3 regions of the Arthrobacter sp. UYEF21 genome follow, and region 3 is predicted to be linked to each of the others. Evidence: riboswitches for the same ligand, from Rfam matches in the RefSeq annotation. Region 3 holds a riboswitch; each other region holds the start of a gene.
The links. A riboswitch is a leader RNA that binds a small molecule or an ion and turns the genes downstream of it on or off. The one in region 3 is predicted to bind cyclic di-AMP.
Positions count from the first base shown of each region.

Region 1: another riboswitch for cyclic di-AMP. It lies ahead of ABIB27_RS13380 (M23 family metallopeptidase); the one in region 3 lies ahead of ABIB27_RS02555 (C40 family peptidase).
Region 2: another riboswitch for cyclic di-AMP. It lies ahead of ABIB27_RS14640 (aggregation-promoting factor C-terminal-like domain-containing protein); the one in region 3 lies ahead of ABIB27_RS02555 (C40 family peptidase).

Region 1 is NZ_JBEPNF010000012.1:100,078-105,766, reverse strand. It holds gene ABIB27_RS13395 (MFS transporter) at 1-891, shown strand, start outside; gene serC (phosphoserine transaminase) at 929-2,059, opposite strand; gene ABIB27_RS13385 (iron-dependent transcriptional repressor DtxR) at 2,338-3,030, shown strand; cyclic di-AMP (ydaO/yuaA leader) riboswitch at 3,271-3,488, shown strand; gene ABIB27_RS13380 (M23 family metallopeptidase) at 3,492-4,319, shown strand; cyclic di-AMP (ydaO/yuaA leader) riboswitch at 4,459-4,631, shown strand; gene ABIB27_RS13375 (C40 family peptidase) at 4,702-5,376, shown strand; gene ABIB27_RS13370 (NlpC/P60 family protein) at 5,528-5,689, shown strand, end outside.
Region 2 is NZ_JBEPNF010000014.1:63,361-69,049, reverse strand. It holds gene ABIB27_RS14645 (YdeI/OmpD-associated family protein) at 113-556, opposite strand; gene ABIB27_RS14640 (aggregation-promoting factor C-terminal-like domain-containing protein) at 702-1,406, opposite strand; cyclic di-AMP (ydaO/yuaA leader) riboswitch at 1,412-1,566, opposite strand; gene ABIB27_RS14635 (sensor histidine kinase) at 1,660-3,195, opposite strand; gene ABIB27_RS14630 (response regulator transcription factor) at 3,203-3,943, opposite strand; gene ABIB27_RS14625 (winged helix-turn-helix domain-containing protein) at 4,625-5,491, shown strand; gene ABIB27_RS14620 (SixA phosphatase family protein) at 5,603-5,689, shown strand, end outside.
Region 3 is NZ_JBEPNF010000001.1:530,306-535,994, reverse strand. It holds gene ABIB27_RS02595 (thioesterase family protein) at 1-317, opposite strand, end outside; gene ABIB27_RS02585 (NUDIX domain-containing protein) at 737-1,273, opposite strand; gene ABIB27_RS02580 (DUF1918 domain-containing protein) at 1,328-1,528, opposite strand; gene ABIB27_RS02575 (DUF1810 family protein) at 1,534-1,917, opposite strand; gene ABIB27_RS02570 (DNA alkylation repair protein) at 1,914-2,456, opposite strand; gene ABIB27_RS02565 (TraR/DksA family transcriptional regulator) at 2,457-2,819, opposite strand; gene ABIB27_RS02560 (hypothetical protein) at 2,970-3,554, opposite strand; cyclic di-AMP (ydaO/yuaA leader) riboswitch at 4,174-4,343, shown strand; gene ABIB27_RS02555 (C40 family peptidase) at 4,347-5,168, shown strand; gene ABIB27_RS02550 (hypothetical protein) at 5,235-5,336, opposite strand; gene ABIB27_RS02545 (hypothetical protein) at 5,353-5,523, shown strand.

The sequences.
Region 1 (5,689 bases), on a different contig from region 3:
GCCCTGAACAGCGCCTCGTTCAACGTGGCCCGCATGATCGGGCCCGCGGTGGCCGGGATCCTGACGGTGGCGGTGGGGCCCGGGTGGGTGTTCCTGATCAATACCGCCACGTTCCTGGCCATGCTCCTGAGCCTGTGGAAGATCCCGACGGCGTCCTTACGGCAGCTTCCCCGGGCGGCTCCCGGAAAGGGCCGTATCCGCGAGGGCCTGCGCTACGTGCAGTTCCGGCCGGACATCGTGGTGGTCCTGGTGGCGGTCTTTATCGTGGGCACCCTAGGGCTGAACTTCGTCCTGTTCATCGCCGCCATGGTGGGCACGGAATTCGGGTTGGATGCGAGCGCCTTCGGGCTGATGAACTCGATCATGGCCATCGGGTCAGTGGCGGGTGCACTCTTGTCCGCCGGCCGGGGCAAGCCGAGGCTGCGGATGATCTTCGGCGCCGCCGCCGCCTTTGGGGTGACCTCCGGCCTCGCGGCGCTGGCCCCGGACTACTTCTGGTTCGGCGTAGCGCTGGTGCCGGTGGGGCTGTTCGCCATCACCATGATGACCAGCGCCAACGGCTACGTCCAGACCACTACCGATCCCGTTATGCGGGGCCGCGTCATGGCGTTGTACATGGCCATCTTTATGGGCGGAACACCAATAGGGGCGCCGCTGGTGGGGTGGGTGGCCAACGTCGCCGGGGCCCGATGGTCACTGGCCGTAGCCGCCGCCTCCGGGCTCACCGCCGCCCTGATTGGCATGGTGTGGATCATCCGCGCCCAGCGGCTTCGGCTGGCCTTCAACCGGCGGGCCCGCGGCCTGCGCTACTTCCGTGTCGTGTCCCAGTTGGGGGACAACGCAAACGGCGCCGCCCCGGAAGAAGACCCGGGCGACGCCGTAGGATCCTGACGCCCCGCAGTACTGCAGCAGGCGGGGCGCGTGGACGTTACTTGCGCAGTTCGCCCACCACGTAGTCGATGCTCGCCAGCAGGGCGGAGACGTCATCGGGCTCAATGGCAACAAAGGTGGCGATCCGGAGTTGGTTGCGGCCCAGCTTGCGGTACGGTTCGGTGTCCACCACGCCGTTGGCGCGCAGCACCTTGGCGATCGCCGCGGCATCGATGGAGTCATCGAAGTCGATGGTGGCGATGACGTTGGAACGGTCCTCGGCCTTGGCTACAAACGGGGCGGCGTATTCGGACGCTTCGGCCCAGGCGTAGATCCGGCCCGCAGAGTCGGCTGTCCGCGTGCTGGCGAAGTCCAGTCCGCCGTTGGCGTTCAACCACTGCACCTGCGCGTCCAGCGTCACCAGCGTCGAGAGGGAGGGCGTGTTGTAGGTCTGGTTCAGCTTGGAGTTATCGATGGCCGTCTGCAGGTCCAGGAAGTCCGGGATCCAGCGGTCGCTGGCCTTGATCCGCGCGGCGCGTTCCAGCGCGGCGGGGGAGAACAGCCCAAGCCACAGGCCGCCGTCGGACGCGAAGTTCTTCTGCGGGGCGAAGTAGTAGACGTCCGATTCGGCAACATCCACATCCAGGCCGCCAGCCGCGGAGGTGGCGTCCACCAGCATCAGGGCGCCGGCGTCGGCGCCTGCAACGCGCTTGACGGGAGCTGCCACGCCGGTGGACGTTTCGTTCTGTGGCCAAGCGTAAACGTCAACGCCACCCTCGGCCTGTGACACCGGGCGGGTGCCGGGCTCGGACTTGATAATGGAGGACCCGTCCAGGAACGGGGCCTTGTTGGTGGCCGAGGCGAACTTGGAACCGAACTCGCCGAACGACAGGTGCTGGGCCTTCTTCTCCACCAGGCCAAAGGCTGCCACATCCCAGAAAGCAGTGGAGCCGCCGACGCCCAGGACAACCTCATAGCCCTCGGGAGCGCGGAAGAACTGGCTGAGGCCCTCGCGGACGGAACCCACGAGGTCTTTGACGGGCGCCTGGCGGTGCGAGGTGCCAAGGATGGTCCGTGAGGCTGCAGAGAGCGCCTCAAGCTGCTCCGGCCTGACCTTGGAGGGTCCCGCGCCGAAGCGTCCGTCCTTGGGCAGCAGATCGGCAGGAATAGTGATGCTGGTTTCGCTCACAAGGGCTCCAAATTCGGCGGGGACGGGGTTGGCGTCCGGGACAGTGGGGTGGCCGGCAGTCAGCAGCGACTGTAACGAGGGCCGCTTTTATTCTGCCTGAAACAGTAGATCGGGCGGGAACCGGCAGCGTCATAGTTCAGTCAACGAGACGATCGGGGGCCGCCCGGCGATTATCCGGACAAACTCAAAATAGGCTAAGCTTTTCACCGGACCTCGCCTCGACTGGGACACGATACGGTGGGACAACGCTAGGTACTGCGCTCGAGGAGCTGAGCTGGATGACGGATCTGATCGATACCACGGAGATGTATCTTCGAACCATTTTGGAGCTTGAAGAAGAGAACATCGTTGCACTTCGCGCCCGCATCGCCGAGCGGCTGCGGCACTCCGGACCCACGGTGTCCCAAACCATCGGCCGGATGGAGCGCGACGGCCTGGTAGTGGTCTCCGGGGACCGTCACCTGGAACTCACCGGGACCGGGCGCAAGCGCGCCACGGAGGTCATGCGCAAACACCGGCTCGCTGAACGCCTCCTGGCTGACGTTATTGGCCTGGACTGGGCCTACGTCCATGAGGAAGCCTGCCGCTGGGAGCACGTGATGAGCGAGCGGGTTGAGCGGCGCATCTACGAACTGCTGGACCACCCCACCGAATCGCCCTACGGCAATCCCATCCCCGGGCTGGCCGCGTTGGGTGGAAAGCCCTCGGTCCCTGAAGACGGTGTTATTAATCTCGTTGCGGCCATGCTCGCATACGGCCCGACGTCGAACGTGACGGTCAGCCGGCTGGCTGAACCTATCCAGGTGGAGCCGGAGTTGCTGGTACAGCTGGATGAAGGTGGGATCCGGCCTGGCGCCTCGGTCTTACTGGAGCGTGTAGGGGAGTACATCTCCGTCCGGGTTCCCGGGATTGAGGGTGCTCTCGAGTTGCCTCCCGAAGTGGCAGCCCACGTTTTCGTTGCGATCCGCTGAGGAGCCTGAGTCAGCGCCGGGTTGCCGCCGGGGTGAAGTTGCGGCGAGGCTGACCGCCGGGAGAGGCGCCGTTGCTGGCCTGCGAAAAGAGCGGGTAAAGGCTTGATTCGGGATGTCCAGTAGCGCATCAGTGGCCATTCCGCAAAAGATAACGGAATTGTTACTGGGTATCTTGATCGCATATAGTTAACCCAAGCGTCGATACAAAAACGTTACCTGATCCGGAGCCGAGCTCTGCCAGCGGATCAGGTGCACGAGTCACCAACTGGCAGAGGCGGGGGAACCACAACCGGCAGTCGCAAGACGCCTTGGGGTGAAGTCCGTCAGCAGCAAGCCTCTTCCAGCGAAGGATCCTCACCGGATATCTCTGCGCCAAGTGCTTGTTACGGCGGACCGGGTCTTTGCACTCTCTGACCCGAATCCGACAGCTAACTTCGCAGGCTATCCAGAGAGGAACATTCTTGACCACGCAATACTCCAGGGGCCGCCGGCGTGCGGCAGGCCCCGCTCCGGCGCCGCGGGCGGCCGAGGGTTTCTCTGCGGAGAGGCCCCGCGATCCGCAGCGCGAAGCGCGCCGTAACCGCCGGGGGGCATTCCGGCAGATCACCGATTTCGCCGCCGCCAGCGGCATCGGCCAGAAGGCCGGCATTGCGCTTGCGGCCACTGGCCTGGTCCTTACCGTGACGGTTCCGGTAGCGGGCCCGTCGATGGCAGATCAGCAGCCTGGCCAGTCCGTCGCTGCGGTGTCCGGGCTCCCGCAGCCCGAGGTTTCCGCGGAAGCAGCCGCCAAGATCGATTTCAGTCGCTCCGCCGTTGTTACGCAGGGCGATCCCGACGGCAAGCTGAAGCAGCTGTTGAGCGCACAATCGGCTGGATCCATTACCCCCGCGTCCTCCGCCGGCAGCCTGGGCGCACCGCTTGCCCAGCTGATCACCGCCTCTCCGTTCGGATTCCGGATCAGCCCCATTACCGGCGGTTCCGGTGACTTCCACCGCGGCCAGGACTATGTGGCCCAGTGCGGCACTTCCGTGTTGGCTGCTGCCAGCGGCACCGTGACGTTCGTCGGCTGGCACCAGTACGGCGGCGGTAACCGGGTTGTGGTGGACCATGGCAATGGCCTGGAAACCACGTACAACCACCTGTCCTCCGCTACCGTCAAGGTAGGACAGAAAGTGACCCGCGGCGAGGTTGTTGCCCTCAGTGGCACCACGGGCGCCTCCACCGGCTGCCACCTCCACTTCGAGGTACAGGTCAACGGCGAAGTTGTTGACCCCACAGGCTGGCTCTGAGCATTAAATGATGGTCAACTCTCAGATCACAGTGACAAGCCGTGACCTGAATGTGACATTGTCCTTGAACTCCTGTACCGTCTAAAGCGCGTCAACTTTTCCGAAGTTGACGTTCTTGAGTGGATTGCCTAGCTCTGCCACCGCTCAAGGTCCGTTCGCATTACATCGTCTGGCAGGGGCGGGGGAACCAATTTTGGTCTTCGATTTTGAAGGCCTTGGGGTTAAGTCGCAAAGCTTCCCAGGAAGCAGCGCGGCCGGGTGAACTCCCATCCGAATCCGACAGCTCACCTCGCAGGCATTGGGAGAGGCTACCTTCGTGTCTTCACGTCATAATTCTGCGCGTCACCGCGCGCAAACGGTTCGCACCAACCCCTTGGGCTCCGTGTCCAAGGCCGTTAGTGCAAATGCCGGGACCGTAGGTCGCCAGGCTGCTGTCATCGCAGCTGCGTCGGGTCTCATCCTGACCTTGGGGCTTCCGGCCAACGCCGCGGACACCACCGCTGGTGTGTCCGCGTCCACCGAGTCCGGTTCCGCGCAGACTGCACTAGCCGTAACTGCCGCACCCACGGCCACTGTTTCCTTCGAGCGCCCCGTGGTCAAAACCACTGCAGCTCCGAGGATTGAGCGGGTCCGGGCGCAGTCCACGGCTACGGAAACAGCAGCAACGGCAACGGAAGCTGCGGGTGCTGTCAAGAGCAAGCTCGCGGACACCGTTTCCTCCGCCGCGGCTTCGGGTCTGGCAGCAATTGCGTACACCGGCATCGGTCACCCCTACCTCTGGGGTGGCACCACTCCCAATGGCTGGGACTGCTCCGGCTTCACCCAGTGGGTCTACGCCCAGGCCGGCATTAGCATCCCCCGCACGAATGCCTGGACGGCCATGCGGCCTACCGCAACCCCTACTCCCGGCGACCTCGTTATGCAGAACGGTGGAGCCCACGTTGGCATCTACGTCGGCAACGGCATGATGATCAGTGCGCTGAACCCGTCGCAGGGCACCCTGCTGCACGCGGCTGCAGCCACCGGCACGTCCTCGTTCTTCACCCCGGCGCTGTAACCCCCGCAGCCCTGGGCTGCAACCGTTTCTTCACTGGAACTCTTCATCACATCCCCGTTCGGGGCGTGCCGGCGTACCCCCAAGATGCCGGCGCGTCCAACGCCGTTGGGCTGCCCACGCGGTCCTTAGGAACACGAAAGAGAGAAATTAAATGACTACACGTGCAACTGTTGCACGCCACCGCGCCGAGGTCACCAAGACCAACTCGCTGGCTGTCATTGCCAAGGCTGTCGGCGACAACGCCGGCGGCATGGGCCGCCAGGCCGCGGTTATCGCTGCAGCCTCCGGCCTGGTCCTGACCAGTGGTATCGCG
Region 2 (5,689 bases), on a different contig from region 3:
CGGACGGTAGCCATAGGCCCCAACGCCGGTCAACTGCTTGACGGAGTCCTATATATCCCGGACTACGGCTGGGTAGACGCTTCCCTGGAGGCGGACGGCGAGGGCCAACAAATCATTTCTTCCCGGCTTTGAGATCGGCTACAACCTTCGCGATCCGGCGGGCGCGGGTTTCCGCTGTCCTGGCATCGGCGATGGGCTCCACGTACCGCCGCTGGGTGCTGTAATTCAGCGTGGCATAGAACGCCTGGGCATCCGGTTCGGCGGCCAGGGCTGCGGCCAGGTCGTCAGGGACCTCAATGATGCGCGGCTGCGTGTCCAGTTCCACGTCCACCTCGACGGTGTCGCCGGACGCCACTCCGGTGAATTCACGGTTGGCGGCGCTCACGCCAACCAGGTTCTGCCCGCCCATGACGGCAATGCTGCTCCGGTAACTCCTGCCGTTGATGGTCACCACCACCGGCGGACGCTTGCCTGCACCGAGCGCCGCGACGACCTCCTCGGGAACTTCAATGCCCGCCTTGTTGCCGCTGCCCAGAACCGTGGTGGTGAATTTCATGGCCCCAGTATGCCGCGGCGCCCGAAGCCAGGGAAGCGCGGATCCCGAGGACAACCTGCTGAGTAAGCCGGGGATGCAGGACAGCAGGCCCTGAACCGGGGGATTCAGGGCCTGCTGTGGCTGTTGGGATTCCGGAGAATCGTGCTTAGTACCAGTTGTGCGACAGGTGGAAGTTCAGCGCACCGCACGGTGACTGGTAGCGCTCCTGGATGTAGTTCAGGCCCCAGTTGATCTGCGTGCGGTAGTTGGTGAGGTAGTCAGCGCCGGCGCTCGCCATCTTCTCGGCGGGCAGTGATTGGACGATGCCGTACGCGCCGCTGCTTGCGTTGGTGGCGGTGGTGGTCCAGTCAGATTCCTTGGTCCACAGCGTCTGCAGGCATGGCATCTGGTCAGCGGACCAGCCGCGGCTGGCCAGTTGGCCCGCAGCATAAGCCTGGGCTCCGGCGGGATCGTTAACGGCCACAACCGGCGCGGGCTCGGGTGCCGGAGCGGGAGCGGGGGCTGGCTCGGGTTCCGGTGCAGGAGCCGGTGCGGGAGCCGGCGCAGGTGCTGGTTCGGCTGCCTGCGGGGCAACGCTGATCTCGGGCGCTGCAGGTGCCGGTACGGGATTCGCCAGCATCTCGGCCTTTTCCATGCTCAGCTTCGAGTCGGCTTCCGCAGTGGACAACTGCTGCGTGTCGCTGGCTGCTGTCATCGTGTTGGACTCGGACGCGTGGCCCGCTGCGCCCAACCCGATGAGCATGGCGCTCGCCGCGGTGAGCACGGCTACGCGCTTCCCCAGGGACGGAAACTTGTTGCGAAGCGTGGTGCCGCCGCCGACTGGGCGTGTTTGTACCTTGGATTTAGACATGATGGATCGCCTCTCACACCTGCGGAGTTAGCTGTCGGGTTCGGATGAGGGCATCCGGCCACACGGAAATTCAGTGCTGGCTTTACCCCAAGGGCATTACGCCCGGGACTCTGGGTCCCCCGCCTCTGCCTGGTCAAGCGGAATCCGGTAAGCGGCAGAGCTTGGCGTCATCCGGATATGCGGCCCGAATGGGATCCGCACTCTATCGACGGTACAGGAGCTCAGCACTGAAGTCACATTTTGGTAACAGGAATCACGGCGACGGCGCGTTGCCTTGCAGCGCAGCGGCCCCGGCGGGTAGGCGCAGCACGAACTCCGTGCGTCCGGGGCGCGACTTCACCTCCACGGTGCCGCCATGCGCCTCAATAATCGACTGAACGATGGACAAGCCCAGTCCACTGGTGCCCTCGGAAGCCCCCGGCCCGGACTCCGGCGCTGTGCCCTTGCGGGCGGCGTCTGCGCGGGCAAACCGCGAGAAAACGTGGTCCACGAAGTCCGGCGGGATGCCCCCGCCGTCGTCCGTCACCGAAATTTCGGCATTGCCATCGGCGGACTTCCGCACGCTGCTGACCACGGTGGTCCCTGGTGTGGTGTGTTTGCGTGCGTTGGAAAGGAGGTTCACCAGTACCTGGCGCAGCTGGGACGCGTCGCCGTTGACGGAGAGCGGCTCGTACGGAAGTTCTAAGTGCCAGTGGTGATCCGGCGCGATCACCTTTTCATCGCTGACCGTTTCGATGACGAGCTGGGTGAGATCAACCTCGCTGAGTTTCAGGGGCTGCCCCTCGTCGAGCCGGGCCAGCAGCAGCAGATCCTCCACCAGCGTGGTCATGCGTTCGGACTGGCTCTGCACCCGTGCGAGCGATTTCCTGCCATCCGGTGTGAAGTTCTCGGTCATGCGCATCAGCTCTGTGTAGCCCCGGATGGCGGTCAGCGGTGTGCGCAGTTCATGGGAGGCATCGGCTACGAACTGCCGCACCTTGGTCTCGCTCCGCTGCCGCGCTTGGAGGGCATTGGCGACGTTGTCCAACATTAGATTCAGGGCGTGGCCCACACTGCCCACTTCAGTTCCGGGATTGGCGTTCGACGGCGGGATCCGCACGGCGAGTGCCACCTCGCCAGCGTCCAGCGGGAGTCTGGCCACCTGGGTGGCTACTTCAGAGAGCTGCTCGAGGGGCTTCATGGTGCGCCGGATCAGAACCGTGCCGGCCAGCCCGATCAGCAACAGTCCGCCCAGGGAAACGAACACGAAAGTCCACACCAGCGAAGCCAGGGTGCCCTCCTTGGCCGCCAGCGGAAGTCCGGTGACCAGGAGATCGCCGTATCTGGTTTGGACAGCCAGAATCCGGTAATCCCCGTTGGACAGGGAGCGGTCCACGGGGTTGCCGTTGTGCGTCAGCTCGAGCAGGGTTTCCTTGTCTTTGGCGTCGAGGGCCAGGCGCGTGGTGTCCGAGTCCAGGTATCCGCCACTGATGATCTGGCCGTTCAGGATGCGTGCATTGAGCGTCCCCACACTCTGCCCACGGGAGTCCAGGGGATCGGGCCTGCCGTTGAAGCCACCCAAGGGCTGGCGGCCAGGATCATTCGAACGTTTCGCAGCCTGGCTCAGCTGGTCATCCAGCTGCCTGGTCAGAAAAGAGCCCATAGACGCATAGCTGAACAGCCCGACCGCGCCGCAGATGGCCACCAGCAGTGCCATGGCCAGCAGGATCAGGCGGGTGCGCAGATGCCAGGTGGACGGTTTCAGCCAGCTGCGGGCCGGTGCCGTGGTTGTTGGTGGCGGAGTGGACATGGAGCTGCTACTCCGCCGGCTTGATGACGTATCCAGCGCCGCGCACGGTGTGGATCATGGGCGGCTGCGCGGCGTCCACCTTTTTGCGCAGGTAGGAAATGTAAAGCTCCACAATGTTGGCCTGCCCGCCGAAGTCATAATTCCAGACCCGGTCCAGGATCTGGGCCTTGCTGATCACGCGTTTGGGGTTTTCCATGAGGTAGCGGAGAAGCTCGAACTGTGTTGCCGTGAGCTGGAGTTCGTCCCCGGCCCTGGTGACTTCCCGCGTATCGATGTTGAGTACAAGATCACCCACCACCAGTTCGGCGGTGTCCATGGCGGCAACTCCGGACCTCTGGACCAGGCGGTGCAGCCGCAGCAGGACCTCTTCCATGCTGAAGGGCTTGGTGACGTAGTCGTCCCCTCCGGCGGCCAGGCCCGCGATCCGGTCGTGGACAGCGTCCTTCGCGGTCAGGAAGAGCGCAGGTACCTCCGGCGCAAAGGCGCGGATCCTGCCCAGCACCTCGACGCCGTCGAACCCTGGCAGCATCACGTCCAGTACCAGCACGTCCGGACGGAACTCCTTGGCAAGCTTGACGGCCTCCGGGCCGTCCGCGGCTACGGCAACAGACCAGCCGGCCATCCGCAGCCCCATGCTCATGAGTTCGGAAAGGCTGGGTTCGTCGTCGACTACGAGAGCGCGGATAGGGGAGCCGTCGGGGTGCGTCAGCTGCGGCAGGTTGTTGGTCATGGAGTGCGAAGTAGCCATGGGACAACTCTCTGATCTGTGGGTTAGTTCACCCTGCGGCGTTCCTGTGCGCAAGCTGTGAATCCCAGCCTAGCGAGCTGGACGGACCGGGGCGCCGCTGGGCGGTCCTATGCGGAAAGCGTCACCGCGGTGGCACGAATCACTCTCCAAATCCGCAACAGGCAGTCGCAGGGGCATTTTCAGCCGCCGGGCGCCTTCGCGGTTGGACAGGGAGCAAAACGGCATAGGCGATTTCAGTAATCCATGCCTTTATGAATTTCACCAGATGGACTGGGGTACCTGCCGAACAATGTTCGCGAGGAGGGTGCCCTTTGGCTTCTTTCGCAGATAACGACTGTTATTTTGTGGTCCTGACAGAATTGTGATCTACAACACAGTTGGACCGCTTGTCTCACAATGCGGAACATTAGGGCCTTTGTTACTTGCAAGTTCTCATTGTTACGTTGCACACTTTCAATTGTGAACAAGAACTCAACGGCACCTGCAGCCGCAGAATATTGGCCCAGCACATCCGCTGCTGCCGACATGCGCTGTTGTCGAATGCACGCCTGACCTTCAGATCCCACCAAGTTCTTAGGCATTCGCCCCCAGTCCGGATTCGGGTGCCCCTCCCAGATTTTCAGTGCGGGAAACCCAGCATTCGAGCCGTCGTAACGGCCATTCACATTGAGGTAAGCATTCATGTCAGTTGCATCCGGATACGTCCACATCTCCGTCCGTAACGCAGGTAAGCCCAGCCAGGCCCCGGGTCTCCGCCAAGGTTTTGGTACCCGTTCGGGGTTCGCCCCGGCCGCCCCCGGAACCAGCTTTCCCGCCCCCGGCTACGTACCTCAGGGCTACAACCCCAACTCCTACGGCCAGCTCCGCGCCGTCCAGCCCAACGAGGCCGCGCCGCTCACCGCGCCGACGCCAGTTGTGGCAGGGGCCAACGCCGTGCGGCCCGTCGCCAACGACAACGCGGCCCGCGGCTTTGTGCTCTACATGGGCATCGATGAGGAAACCGCAGCGGCTGCCGGAACCTCCATCGCCAAGCTCGCCCAGGAAATCCGAGCCTACGCACAGTCCCTGGTGACCGGTGCCGAAAGCTACGCTGCCGTGGCCATGGCCCCGACCGGCACCCCGGGTTCCGCGCTCGACGTCGTCCGCTCCACGTTCGGTGACCCCACCGTCAATGCCCAGAAGCGCACCGAGACCGCCCGGCTCCAGCAGTCCGCCGAGCCCCGTCCGTCCGGCGTCCTCATTGACCTGGCCCGCCGTGAAGTCCACCTCGACGGCGAATCATTGAACCTGACCTTCAAGGAATTCGAGCTCCTCAACTACCTTGTGGAAAACGGCACTCGCACCGTTGGCCGCGATGAGCTGCTCGAGGGCCTGTGGCGCAACGCCGAGGAAGTCCCCAACGAGCGCACCATCGACGTCCACATCCGCCGCCTCCGCTCAAAGCTTGGCCGTCTGGCCAACACTGTGCGCACGGTCCGCGGCCAGGGCTACCGCTTCTACGAGCACCCCGAAGTAGTGGTCTGGGCCGCTCCGGAATACTCGATCTAGGCCTTTAGCGACGCACGAAAGCGCCTGCCCGTTAGGGTCCGTGACGACTGGTCACCGTGGCGGTGCTCGACGGCGCCGGGGCTCCGGGCGCGTGGGCATTAGGCTTGGGAGATGAACGACCACCACATTAAACGCCTGGTGATCATGCGCCATGCCAAGGCTGACTGGCCCGGCGACGTGGCGGATCACGAACGGCCG
Region 3 (5,689 bases):
ATGGCCACGCGGCCGTTGGCAACTAGCTCAGCCTGCAGCAACTCAATGGTCCGGCCGGGGCGGAGGGTGGAGGTTTCGATGGTGAACTCACCGCCTGGAATCAGGCCAAGGATCTCGTAGCTCAGGCGGGCCATCCGCATATCGGCGCGGGGTTCGTGCCGCTCCAGGCTGTCAGCCATCAGCCCTGCGGCAGGCGCCATGTGCTGTTCGTGCTCGTTCCAGGCGCCCTGGGCATGGATGGTGGAGCGAAAGCGGTCACCGCCCAGCGACTGATAGTAGAAAGGACCGTGGGCAAGTGCAGGTAGTTCCTTGGTCAACGTTGGCCCCTTCCGCCGGGTTATGGGTGAATGATCATTAACTCTAACTGGTGCCACGGAGCCGGGGTGACGCAACAACATGTTGCCGCCCGCGGAACGCTATCTGGGTAGACTCTGAAATTGGTCCTGCTAGCGCCCCTCGGGCGAGGTGTCCACGCACGCGCGTCATCAGTTGTAACCTTCGGAAGCACAAAGCAAGCGGCGAACTCCTCGCGCCCGCACGGAATTTTGGCATCGACGCACTGTGCCTGCAGGAAGTCGACTCGGCCGACCGGCCCGAAACGCTCGGGCCGCTGCTGCTCGCGGACACCACCAAGGGCAACCGGCTGGGACTGGCCATCTACTACCGCAGCAGCCGCTAATCGGACCACCTGCCCATCCTCGGCAGCGCGGAGTTCGGCAAGGATTACTGGCTGCGCCTACTGACCAGGTCCGGCGTAAAGCTCCGGCAGGCGTGGCCACAGATCCGGCCAGGCTTTTGCGAAGCCGGGGTGCAGTTCCTTCCGGTCCACCTCGTCCAGCGCAACCCACTGAAGTTCGAGGCTTTCCGGATCGCTGATGACGGGATCGAACGGCGCCGTCACCAGGACCACAACGGTGGTGTACGTCCAGTACCCGACGTCCAGCACCGAGGTGAAAAGCACGCTCACACCGGCGGCGGGCACCGCCGCTTCCTCGTGCGCCTCGCGCAAGGCACCCGTGACCGTGTCCTCACCGTGGTGGAGGGCTCCGCCGGGGAGTCCCCAGGTGCCGCCGTTGTGGCTCCAGAGTGCTCGGTGCTGGAGGAGAACACCCTTGGCGGGGTCGTACGCCAGCACGCCGGCCGCACCGAACCTGCCCCAAAACTTGCCGCGGTCACCTTCCACCCATGCGTCACCTGGATCCCGCGGACCAGCCATGGCAGGGGGAACGTGGGAACCGGCCTCAGCGGACGTGGCAGTCAGGGAATGATCCATGCCCCAAGTCTGACAGGTGCGCGCCGATCCTCATGTCCTGCCCGACGTTCCGTTTCAGCCGCCGGGGCCTGCCGTCCCGCGATCGACGGCGAAATCGCCGCCGGGGTACATGACCGTTTCGTGTCCGTCGTCGAAGCGGACCAGGTACGGCGGGTGCCCTTCATGACCCCGGACTTCCAAAATCACCCCGTGCCGGTCTGAAGTTCCGACCGTCCTCCCCCGGACGATGATCCTGTCGCCTTGCGTTGCCTCCATGGCAATCACCTCCAGCCCCAGAGTACGACTGAACGCCACAAGGAAACAGTGGTCAGTGCCTGCCCTCGGCGAGCAGAGCGTCGGTGGCGGTATCCGGTTCGCCGCCAAAGAACCGTGCCGGTACCGTCTTGAAGACTGTCTCGCCGGGCGCAGCGCGCAGGAACAGCGTCATGGAGGTGGTGCGACAGGAAAGCCTGCGCTTCTGCCAGGGAGGTAATGGCGTACCTGACGGACGTGGGGCTGCTGCCGAGGCCGGCCAGCTGCGGAAAGATGAACCACATCCAATGGCTCGGCTTGTTGCCGAGCTGCAGCTCGGACAGTGCCTGTCCGTAGGTCCCGCCGCCGTCTTGGGCTGCAACAAAGCGTTCCAGGTTGTAGGTGTCCGTCATGTGTGTCTCCTCGGGTCTGTTATTTCTGCGGTCATGGCCGCAGCGTGGCGGATCCACTCGTCGGGGTCCTGGTGCCAGCGTGCGATCACCACGCCGGCGCGTTGGCGCTCGGTACCGTCCAGCCCGGCCAGGAGGCCGACCACCACGTCGGCAACCAGGGGGTCCACCAGCTCGGCAGTGCGCGCGGACCGGATAAAGCCCTCGAGCCGGGTCAGGTCGGAGTGGCGCAGGAGCGCCACCCGGGACTGCAGCAGCACCACTGCGGCGAGCCGGCGCTCATAGACCGGGCGCCGGCCAGGGCCCGGCCGGCCCCACAGCTGCGAGGCCAAAGCGGTCACGTCGTCGTGGCCAAGGTCCTTGAACTTCCTGCCGGCGTCCCGGATGGTGCCGCGCACAGCTCCCACGGATGCCCCGTACGAACTCAACGCCCTGCCAACGCGTGACTCCACTTCCTCGGCCCGGTACCACGTGCCTTCATTCTGCAAGGTGGTATCGATGAACCCGGCGGCGTCCTGGACTGCTTGATTCACTGGCGTCACCTAAAGCCCTTGGCGCCCGGCCGCGGCGTGTTCAATGCAGTACGGAGTCCTCGGCCGGGCTTCCAGCCGGCCTTCGGCGATCTGCTGGCCACAGACAGCGCACGCCCCATATGTGCCGTCGGAGATTCTCTGCAGGGCAGCTTCCACCTGGGCCAGTCCGGCGCTGCTCTGATCCAGTAGCGCCGAGGCCTGGGACAGCTCGAAGGCAATGGTGGCGCCCTCAGGATCGTGTTCGTCGTCCGCGTTGGAGTCCTGGCGCGCGGCATTGGCTGAGGAGATATCCGCCCGGAGCGCCGGCAGCAATGCCAGTTTTCGGTCCCGTTCGTCCTCGAGCATGATCCGGAACCGGTCGAAATCAGCCATGGGAAAAGCCTAGCGCCCGTCCGGTCCGCGGTATTTGCCAAACCGGCGGGAGGCTCTGCCTGGCACCGGCCCCCGGTCAGGTTGAACACCTGTTGTTGTTACGTAACCGTTGTGGTCCGGTACCCACCGTGGTTCAGTACCAGTTCTTGATCACGGAATGGTTCCAGGCGGCGCACAGTGACCCGTAACGGTCTGCAATGTAAGCCATTCCTCATTTAACCTGGGTTCGGTAACTGGCGAGCCAGTCGCTGCCAGCGCTCGCGTACTTGCTGGCCGGCAGCGCCTGCGCGATGCCGTAAGCCCTGAGTACGGGTTGGTGGCCGTGGTCAGCCAGTTGGATTCCTTCGTCCAGAGCTGCGCCAGGCACTGGAATTGGTCCTGGGCCCAGCCGTTCGCGGCCAGCCGGGCCTGACCTTGCCGGAATTCACCTTCCACTGCCCCTGTTGTTCCCTTGAGCGAGGCGGGCTGGGCGGTGAGTTCGGTACTGTGCTCCTGTTGCTCTGCGACCTGCTGCGACATTGCCTGCTGCGCCGTCTGGGCCGTGGAGAGCTTGGTGCTAGCTTCGCCGGCGAGGCGTTCGCGCTCGGCTTTGGCGGCAGGCTCCTGCTGGGCGAGCGCTTCGGCGGCCTTGTCTGCCTCGGCCGATTTGTGGACCAGGGACGCCGTCTTGGCGCTGACGATCTGCACCACGTTTAGCCCGTGGATGTTGTTGGTCTGTAGTGCGTCGAGGGCCACAAAGAAACCGATGTTGGTGCCGCCGGTCTTGTACGACTGGGCTGCGAGGGCCCGACGTCCTTCTCGTGGCGGCCTGATTTCTCCTGTGCCCGGGCCAACGGGGCGGCCAGTGCATCAACCCGGGAACTGGCCGCCTGCAGGGAGGCCTCGGCCACAGCGTATTGTGCAGCGGAGGTTAGGGGGACGGCCACAGCCACTCCCTCCGGCGAGGCCGGGAAGCCGCATATTCTGAACAAACGGGGACATAGTTCGTGAGCTTACCGGGCAACGCACCCTTGCCCGTACTCCCGGCCAAGCATTGATATCCAGCAGAGATCCCCGTTGCCCCTCCCGTCGGGTACGTCCTGCTCGTTCCAATGTCAGTCGCAGGCCGTGAACCAACTAATTTTGGGCAATCCGGGGCCCGTTTAGTGAGCCAACCGGGCATATACGGTTTATGTGCGCTGACCTGCGATGTTGTCGACGTTCCGGCATGGATCCGCCTGCAGATAAAGGTGTCTTTTGGCCGTACATTCCGTTACCGGAATGTGACATTGGGGAAAATCTGACGTTATGGTCGTTGAGTGCCCCGGTTCAAAGCCAGGACATTCCCGTCAGTATGCCGAGCCCTGCCACTGACCCGGGACCCCAGCGCAATTCAACTGGCAGGGACGGGGGAACCACGTTTCCACGGCTTCATCTGAAGCCTTGGGGTTAAGTCGATACGTCCCGTCCTGCACGGCGGCGTCCGGCCGGGTGTCTCCGACCCGAACCCGACAGCTCACCCCGCAGGCATGGGAGAGGCAATCAACCATGTCCAAGAAGTACACTGCCGCACGCCATCGTGCAGCCACCACCACCGCGTCCCGTGCCCTGGCGATCGGACGGCCGGCCCTTGTGGTCGCTGCTGCTTCCGGCCTGTTTTTCGGCTTCAGCGCTCCGGCCCAGGCCAGCGTCCACGAACCTGACAGCTCCGGCACGGCCAACGTTCAGAGTCAAACGAGTGCACCGGCAGCAGCCGTGGCTCCAGCCCCTGCACCGGCCCCGGCCAACGCCCACACAGTCGTCTCCGGCGACACCCTGGGCCAGATTTCCGCTACCTACGGCGTGGACCTCAACAACGTTCTGGCCGCGAACGGTCTGTCCCTGACTTCGGTCATCTACCCGGGTGACCAGATCCAGATCCCCGCCGCCGGGCAGGCAGCTCCGGCAGTGGCGCAGGCAGTAGCACTGGCTCCGGCAGCCAAAACCGCCGCCGCCCCGGCCGCTCCCGCCAACACCGGCATCAAGCCGGCGGCAACCTCGGCTCCGGTCCAGGCCCCATCCGGCTCGGCCGGCTCGGCAATCCTGGCGTCCGCGTACTCTCAGCTGGGAGTCCATCAGGACTGCACCGCCATGGTGGAAAAGGCGCTGCGCTCCGTCGGCAAGAGTGTGGGAGACCTGGCACCCGGCCAGTTCTTCCAGTACGGAAGCGTTGTTGGGACGCCAGCCCCTGGTGATCTGGTGATCACCGCCGGACACGTCGGCGTCTTTGCCGGCAACGGCCAGGTTGTCAGTGGCGGCGTGGACGGCTTCAAGACCGAGGTCCACTCCATCAGCTGGCTCCATGGCGCTTCCTTCGTCCGCGTAGCGTGACCCCAGGCCGTTGGACGGCGGCGGTCGGCACACAGCCGCCCGCCGCCGTCGGCCGCTGTTGCGTCCTCAGACGTGCTGCCCGAACCAGGACAGCGTGTCATTCCCCTCAGCCGTCGCCTGGGTCTCGTTATAGCGTTCCCCAGTGTCATTGTGGGAGGCATGGTCCACGCCGGGGTAGACGGTGATGCGTCACCGTGGTGGCGTCCAGGGCATCGCGGAGGGCCGGCACTACCTCTGCGGCCAGCTGCCGTTCCTGCACTCTGTACGGAGTGCCCTCACCGCCAAAAGCGTGCCCGCCAAGTACATAAAGTATGAAGTCTTCGGGCCGGATCCCTGGCTGGCCGACTTCCAGTAGGCCGACGAAAAGAAAAGGAGCCCGGCAGGTGCCGGGTTCCGTTCTCTTGTGTGCGTTGCCTGTGTCCGCCCTAGAACTGCTCGGCGGGAATGATAAACCCGAGGTCCAGCAGGCCGCGGCCGGACTGTTCCAGGATCGGGTCCATGGTCAGGGAGGCGTGGTTGAG